2 linked regions of the Asanoa sp. WMMD1127 genome follow. The protein of the gene in region 2 interacts with the protein of the main gene of each other region in a pairwise test. Links are inferred from orthologs where the notes say so. Each region holds a gene or a part of one and is shown on either strand. Other genes may lie near its edges. The genes, in order: dnaE and O7635_RS04735.

What was found.
Region 1: the proteins of O7635_RS04735 (region 2) and dnaE interact in binary tests that used the Escherichia coli proteins (3 or more experiments, as listed by UniProt). The link is inferred for Asanoa sp. WMMD1127 from one-to-one orthologs.

The regions. Positions count from the first base shown.
Region 1 is NZ_JARUBP010000001.1:7,296,685-7,301,098, reverse strand. Bases 25-4,130 are described here. They hold dnaE (DNA polymerase III subunit alpha), read left to right. Parts: upstream 25-390; coding sequence 391-3,930; downstream 3,931-4,130. Other genes in these bases: O7635_RS34860 (DUF2567 domain-containing protein), read left to right, coding at 4,076-4,130. Outside these bases: more of O7635_RS34860, read left to right, coding at 4,131-4,414. UniProt on the Escherichia coli protein: DNA polymerase III is a complex, multichain enzyme responsible for most of the replicative synthesis in bacteria. This DNA polymerase also exhibits 3' to 5' exonuclease activity. The alpha chain is the DNA polymerase catalytic subunit.
Region 2 is NZ_JARUBP010000001.1:967,407-970,705, forward strand. What follows is about bases 271-3,261. They hold O7635_RS04735 (pyridoxal phosphate-dependent aminotransferase), read left to right. Parts: upstream 271-1,188; coding sequence 1,189-2,334; downstream 2,335-3,261. Other genes in these bases: O7635_RS04725 (ATP-binding cassette domain-containing protein), read right to left, coding at 271-340; O7635_RS04730 (TetR/AcrR family transcriptional regulator), read left to right, coding at 413-1,168; glmM (phosphoglucosamine mutase), read right to left, coding at 2,321-3,261. In the rest of the region: more of O7635_RS04725, read right to left, coding at 1-270; more of glmM, read right to left, coding at 3,262-3,299. UniProt on the Escherichia coli protein: Shows aminotransferase activity with methionine and histidine as substrates, and to a lesser extent also with phenylalanine.

The sequences.
Region 1 (4,414 bases), 6.3 Mb from region 2 along the record:
GCCTCCGCCGGTCGATTGATCAGGTGCGTTGGGTCTGGAGTTCGACTCGGCATTCGCGAGATCAAGTGCACCTCGTCTGGGTGCCTCGCGGCGTGTCGTCCAGAGCAGGCGCACATGATCTTGCGGTCGGGTTGGTCGGGGCCCGACCAGGCACACATGATCTTCGTGTTGGCCGTGTCGCCGCCCAATGGCGCCACCAGGCCCGGCGACCAGCGGTGGCGCGGATGTCGGAACTTGCTTGTGGCGCGCACTCTCCGGCGAGTCGTGCGCCGGATCCGGATCTCCGCCGGCAATGTGAATTTGATCTTCAACTCACCGGGGGTTCGTTGGTGCCTCCTGTCGTACCCGCGGACTAGGCTCGTCGCGGCGCTTGAGTGAAGGGGGTCCCGGGTGTCCGACTCGTTCGTGCATCTGCACGTGCACACCGAGTACTCGATGCTCGACGGTGCCGCCCGGCTCAAGGAGCTGTTCGCCGAGGCCAATCGGCTCGGCATGCCGGCGCTGGCGATGACCGACCACGGCAACATGTACGGCGCCTACGACTTCTTCAAGCAGGCCACCGGCGCCGGGGTCAAGCCGATCATCGGCGTCGAGGCCTATCTGACGCCCAACACGGCCCGGCAGGACCGGGTGCGGGTGCGGTGGGCCGACGGCGGCGAGAACGACGTGTCCGGTGGCGGCGCCTACACGCACATGACCATGCTCGCCGCCGACGCCGAGGGGTTGCGCAACCTCTTCCGGATGCAGTCGCGGTCGTCGCTGGAGGGCTACTACTTCAAGCCGCGGGCCGACCGGGAGCTGCTGCACGAGCACGGCAAGGGGATCATCGCGACCACCGGGTGCCCGTCCGGCGAGGTGCAGACCTGGCTGCGGATCGGCGACTTCGAGAAGGCCTGCGCCTCGGCCGCCGAGTTCATGGACATCTTCGGGCGCGACAACTTCTACCTCGAGCTGATGGACCACGGGCTCGACATCGAGACCCGGATCCGGCAGGACCTGCTGGCGCTCGGCAAGCGGCTCAACCTCAAGCCGGTGGCGACCAACGACCTGCACTACACCTACGAGAAGGACGCCGACGCGCACGAGGTGCTGCTCTGCGTGCAGTCCGGGTCCACGATGGCCGACCCCAAGCGGTTCAAGTTCGACGCGCGCGACTTCTACCTGAAGTCCGCCGCGGAGATGTACCAGCTCTGGGAGAAGGAAGTTCCCGGCGCCTGCGCCAACACGCTGGAGATCGCGGAGAAGATCGGCGACTACTCGTCGGTGTTCGGCCACCGCAAGCTGATGCCCTCGTTCCCGGTGCCCGACGGCTACACCGAGGAGTCGTGGCTGCGCGCCGAGGTGCACCGCGGGCTGCGCGAGCGCTTCCCCAACGGCGTCCCGGAGGACCGGCTCAAGCAGGCCGACTACGAGCTCGACGTCATCTGCAAGATGGGCTTCCCGGGCTACTTCCTGGTCACCGCCGACCTCTGCGAATACGCCCGCAAGGAGAAGATCCGGGTCGGGCCGGGTCGTGGCTCGGCGGCGGGCGCGCTGATCGCCTACGCGCTCAAGATCACCGAGCTCGACCCGATGGACCACGGCCTGCTGTTCGAGCGGTTCCTCAACCCCGACCGCGTCTCGATGCCCGACATCGACATGGACTTCGACGAGCGCCGGCGCGGCGACATGATCCGCTACGCGACCGAGCGGTGGGGCGAGGAGCGGGTCGCCCAGATCGTCACCTACGGCAAGATCAAGGCGAAGGCGGCCATCAAGGACGCGGCCCGGGTGCTCGGCTACCCGTTCGCGGTCGGCGACAAGATCACCAAGGCCATGCCGCCGCCGGTGATGGGCAAGGACATCCCGCTCTCGGGCATCTTCGACCCGTCGCACAACCGCTACGCCGAGGCCGCCGAGTTCCGCACCCTCTACGAGACCGATCCCGACACCAAGAAGGTCGTCGACACCGCCAAGGGCATCGAGGGCCTGATCCGTCAGCCCGGCGTGCACGCGGCCGGCGTGATCCTGTCGGGCGAGCCGCTGATGGACGTGCTGCCGATCTGGCGGCGCGACAACGACGGCGCGATCATCACGCAGTGGGACATGGGCGCCTGCGAGTCCATCGGCCTGCTCAAGATGGACTTCCTCGGCCTGCGCAACCTCACGATCATGGATGACTGCCTCGACGGCATCCAGCACAACCGGGGCGAGACCGTCGTCCTGGAGCAGCTGCCGCTGGCCGACAAGCCGACCTACGAGCTGCTGGCCCGCGGCGACACCCTGGGCGTGTTCCAGCTCGACGGCGGCCCGATGCGCTCGCTGCTGCGCTCGATGGTCCCCGACAACTTCGAGGACATCTCCGCGGTCCTCGCGCTCTACCGGCCGGGTCCGATGGGCGCCAACGCCCACAACGAATACGCCGACCGCAAGAACGGCCGCAAGCCGGTCGTGCCGATCCACCCCGAGCTGGCCGACGCGCTCGAGGAGATCCTGGGCGACACCTACGGGCTGATCGTCTACCAGGAACAGGTCATGGCGATCGCGCAGCAGCTCGCGGGCTACACGCTCGGCGCCGCCGACCTGCTCCGCCGGGCGATGGGCAAGAAGAAGAAGGAGATCCTCGACAAGGAGTACGTGCCCTTCTCCCAGGGCATGCGCGACAACGGCTACTCCGACGCGGCGATCAAGACGCTGTGGGACATCCTCGTCCCGTTCTCCGACTACGCGTTCAACAAGGCACACACCGCCGGCTACGGGCTGGTCTCCTTCTGGACCGCCTACCTCAAGGCCAACTACCCGGCCGAATACATGGCGGCGCTGCTGACCTCGGTCGGTGACGACAAGGACAAGGCGGCCGTCTACCTCGCCGAGTGCCGGCGCATGGGCATCAAGGTGCTGCCGCCCGACGTCAACGAGTCGCTGGCCCGGTTCGGCGCCGTCGGCACCGACATCCGGTTCGGCATGGCCGCCGTCCGCAACGTCGGCGTCAACGTCGTCGAGGCGATCGTGCGGGCCCGCAAGCAGCACGGCCCCTACACCGACTTCTACGACTTCCTGCGCAAGGTCGACGCGGTCGCCTGCAACAAGCGCACCATCGAGTCGCTGATCAAGGCGGGCGCGTTCGACTCGCTCGGCCACAGCCGCAAGGGCCTGCTGGCCATCCACGCCGACGCGATCGACGCGTTCATGGGCGTCAAGCGCAACGAGGCGGTCGGCCAGTACGACCTGTTCGGCGCCGCGTTCGGCGACGCGTCCGAGACCTCGATGATCGTGTCGCCGCCGATCCCCGACGGCGAGTGGGACAAGCCCGACAAGCTGTCGTTCGAGCGCGAGATGCTCGGCCTCTACGTGTCGGACCACCCCCTCTCCGGCCTCGACCGCGCGCTGTCGGCCGCCGCCGACACCCCGATCGCGGCGCTGGCGGAGGAGGGCGCGATCCCCGACGGCGCGGTGGTCACGCTGGCCGGCATCCTCACCGGCGTCCAGCGCCGGATCACCAAGCAGGGCCGGCCGTGGGCGTCGGCGTCGATCGAGGACATGACCAGCGGCGTCGAGGTGCTGTTCTTCCCCAACACCTACGAGCTGGTCGGGCAATACATCGCCGAGGACGCGATCGTCGTGGTCAAGGGCCGCGTCGACCGCCGCGACGACCAGGCCCGCATCATGGCGATGGACATGTCGATCCCCGACATCTCGGCCGCGAGCGCCGACGGCAACCAGCCGGTGGTCATGAACATCGCCACCAACCGGGTCACGCCGCCGTTGGTCGAACGGCTCCGCGAGATCCTCAACACCCACCCGGGCCCGTCCGAGGTGCACGTGCGCCTGGTCAACGGCTCCAAGGCCACGGTCCTACGACTGAGCCCGCTACGGGTGGCGCCGACGACGGCGCTGATGGCCGACCTCAAGGCCCTGCTCGGCCCGTCGGCGGTCGAGCTGGCCCGCTGACGGCCCGCAGCGGGCCGTCGGGCCTCTGCCGCCTGGTCGGCCTGGGCCGGCGGCGCGCGACTGGTGTTGCTCATGTCGCTCCGGGCTTGATCGTCGGCGGCGGGGTGCGGTAGGCGATGGGCGATTCGCCTGAGAGGATCGGTCGGTGACCGCCGCCAGCCCCGAACCGACTGACGGTTCCTGGGCGGCGCCCGCCGGTTCCGGCGCCGCTCCCGCTTCGGGGGACGGCACCTGGTCGTCGGCGGACGCCCCGCCACCCCCGCCCGCGCCCACCGGCGGGTCCGCCGCGTCCCGTCCGGGACCGTGGGCCACGCCGCCGTCGGGCTGGCAGCCGCCGGATGCCCGGCCGCGGCCGGGGGTTCCGACCGCCGACTCAGGGCTCGACGCCGGGTCAGGCGACACGGGGAACGCCGGCGCGCGCGGTGCGCAGCCGGTGGGGCCGATCGGCGCCCCGGACTTGGGCGTCGACGCCGGGTCAGGCGAC
Region 2 (3,299 bases):
GCCGCCGGGACGCCGACCGGCCGAGCCGCCGCAGGCGCCCCACCATCGCCAGGTTCTCCCGGCCGGTCTGCAGCTCGTCGACGGCCGCGTACTGGCCCGTCAGACTGATCTTCTGGCACACCTCGAACGCCGACGACACGACGTCGTGCCCCGCCACCGACGCGGTGCCGGCATCTGGCGGAACCAGCGTCGCAAGGATCTTCACCAACGTCGTCTTACCCGCCCCGTTGGGGCCGAGCAGCCCGAACACCGAGCCCGCCGGCACGGTGAGGTCGATGCCGGAGAGCACCCGCTGACTCCCGTACGACTTCTCGATTCCATGGACCCTGATCGCGTCCACGCCTCCCCCTACTCAAACTGTTTATGCCCTACGCTGATTGGTTTAGGCTATACGCAGTTTTAGGATGAAGCAATGCCCGAACTGCCACCCGGCGTCGACGTGCTGTGGGGACGCCGCGAGCCCGCCAAGCGCGGCCCGCGCCCCAACCTGAGCGTCGAGCAGATCGTCGACGCCGCCATCGACATCGCCTCGACCGAAGGGCTCGGCCCGCTGTCGATGAACAGGGTGGCCGAGAAGCTGGGCAAGTCGGCGATGTCGCTCTACCGCTACGTCCGCAGCAAGGACGAGCTCCTGCAGCTGATGACCGACGTCAGCGCGCTCAAGGCGGCGCCGCCCGAGCCCGACGAGTCGCTGGGCTGGCGACCCAACCTCGAGCGCTGGGCGTACGCCCTGGTCGGGCTCTATCGCAGCCACAACTGGGTGCTGCACGTGCCGCTCGGTCCCACGCCGCCGATCGGCCCCGGGCAGCTCACCTGGCTCGACCGCGCGCTGGCCTGCCTGCGCCGGACGCAGCTTCCGGCCGAGGTCCAGATCGGCGTGGTGATGTTGCTGCTCACGTTCATCCGCGGTCAGGTTCGGATGACCCAGGAGATCAACCTGGAGGCCGTCGACCTCGGGTCCGGTCAGCCCACCTACGGCGAGATGGTCCGCATGGTGGTCGACAAGGAGCGCCTGCCTGACCTGGCCCGACTGGTCGACGACGGCGTCTTCGACGGTCCCGACACGGGAATCACCGAGCAGGAGTTCGACCTGGAGGTGCAGTTCGGCTTCATGATGATTTTCGACGGCATCGAACGCCTGATCGCGGCCCACGAGGAGGAACAGTGACGGATCCGTTGGTCGCCCGGATGCGCCCGTTCGGCACCACGATCTTCGCCGAGATGTCGGCGCTCGCCGTGCGCACCGGCGCGGTCAACCTGGGCCAGGGCTTCCCGGACACCGACGGTCCACAGGAGATGCTCGACGCGGCCGCGGCGGCCATCCACGATGGACGCAACCAGTACCCGCCCGGGCCGGGCATCCCCGAGCTGCGGGCCGCGATCAGCGCCCACCAGCGGCGGTTCTGGGGGCTCGACTACGACCCCGACGGCGAGGTGCTGGTCACCGCGGGGGCGACCGAAGCGGTGGCCGCGACGATCCTGGCGCTCTGCGAGCCCGGCGACGAGGTGGTCTGCTTCGAGCCCTACTACGACTCCTACGCGGCCTCGATCGCGTTGGCCGGGGCCGTGCGCCGGCCTGTGACGCTGCGCCCGGGCGCCGACGGCCGCTACGCCGTCGACCCCGACGAGCTGCGCGGCGCGTTCGGTCCGCGTACGCGGCTGGTGTTGCTGAACTCCCCGCACAACCCGACCGGCAAGGTCTTCACGCGGGCCGAGCTCGACCTGGTCGCGGAGCTGTGCCAGGCGCACGACGTCTACGCGGTGACCGACGAGGTCTACGAGCACCTCGTGTTCGACGACGCCGCCACCCCGCACGTGCCGCTGGCCACGCTGCCCGGCATGCGCGAGCGCACGCTGCGCATCTCGTCGGCGGGCAAGACGTTCTCCTGCACCGGCTGGAAGATCGGCTGGGCCAGCGGCCCGCGCGCGCTCGTGTCGGCGGCCCTGCGGGTCAAGCAGTTCCTGACGTTCGTCAACGGCTCGCCGTTCCAGCCGGCGGTGGCGCTCGCCCTGGGCCTGCCGGACGCCTACTTCGACGGTTTCCGCGCCGGGCTGCAGACCCAGCGGGACCTGCTGGTGTCGGGTCTGCGCGACGCCGGGTTCGGCGTGCTCGTGCCCGAGGGCACCTACTTCGTCACCGCCGACATCACGCCGCTGGGCGGCACCGACGGGGTCGAGTTCTGCCGCTCGCTTCCCGAGCGGTCGGGCGTGGTCGCGGTGCCGACGCAGGTGTTCTACGACCACGAGGACGCCGGCCGCCGCCTGGTGCGGTTCGCCTTCTGCAAGCGGCCGGCAGTGCTCAACGAGGCGGTGGCTCGCCTCAGGAAGAACTAGGCGACGCGGTACGCACGGCGGCGGCGAGCCGTTCCGCGACGTCCTGGGCGGTCTCGGCGGTCGCGGCCTCGACCATGACCCGCACGAGCGGCTCGGTGCCCGAGGGGCGCAGCAGCACCCGGCCGGTGTCGCCGAGCTCGGCCTCGGCCGCCGCGGCCGCGTCGCGTACCGCCGGCGCCTCGGCGCCCTCCTTGCGGTCGCCGACCGGGACGTTGATCAGCACCTGGGGCAGCTTGGTGACCACCGACGCGAGCTCGCCCAGCGGCTTGCCGGTCGCGGCCATCCGGGCCATCAGGTGCAGGCCGGCGAGCACGCCGTCGCCCGTGGTCGCGTACGCGGGCATGATGATGTGCCCGCTCTGCTCCCCGCCCAGGGCCAGGCCCGAGGCGCGCAGCTCGTCGAGCACGTAGCGGTCGCCGACCTTGGTCTCGACCAGCGCGATGCCCTCGTTCTTCATGGCGATCTTGAGGCCGAGGTTGCTCATCACCGTCGTGACGAACGTGTCGCTGGTCAGCGTGCCGGCCTCGCGCATCGCCAGCGCGAGGATCGCCATGATCTGGTCGCCGTCGACCTCGTCGCCCGTGGCCGTGACCGCGAGGCAGCGGTCGGCGTCGCCGTCGACCGCGATACCGAGGTCGGCGCCGTTGGCCAGCACGGCCTCGCGGACCGTGTCGAGGTGGGTCGAGCCGCAGCCGTCGTTGATGTTGACGCCGTCGGGCTCGGCGTGGATGGCGATCACCTCGGCGCCGGCCTCCCGGTAGACCACCGGGGCGATGTCGGCGGCCGCGCCGTTGGCGCAGTCGACGACGACCTTGAGGCCGGCCAGCGGCTGGGTGACCGAGCCGACCAGGTGCTGCACGTAGTGGTCGGCCCCGTCGAGCAGGTCGTGCACCCGGCCGACGGCGGCGCCGGTCGGGCGGCTCCAGCCCGCGGTGCCCGCCTCGATGGCGGCCTCGATGCGGTGC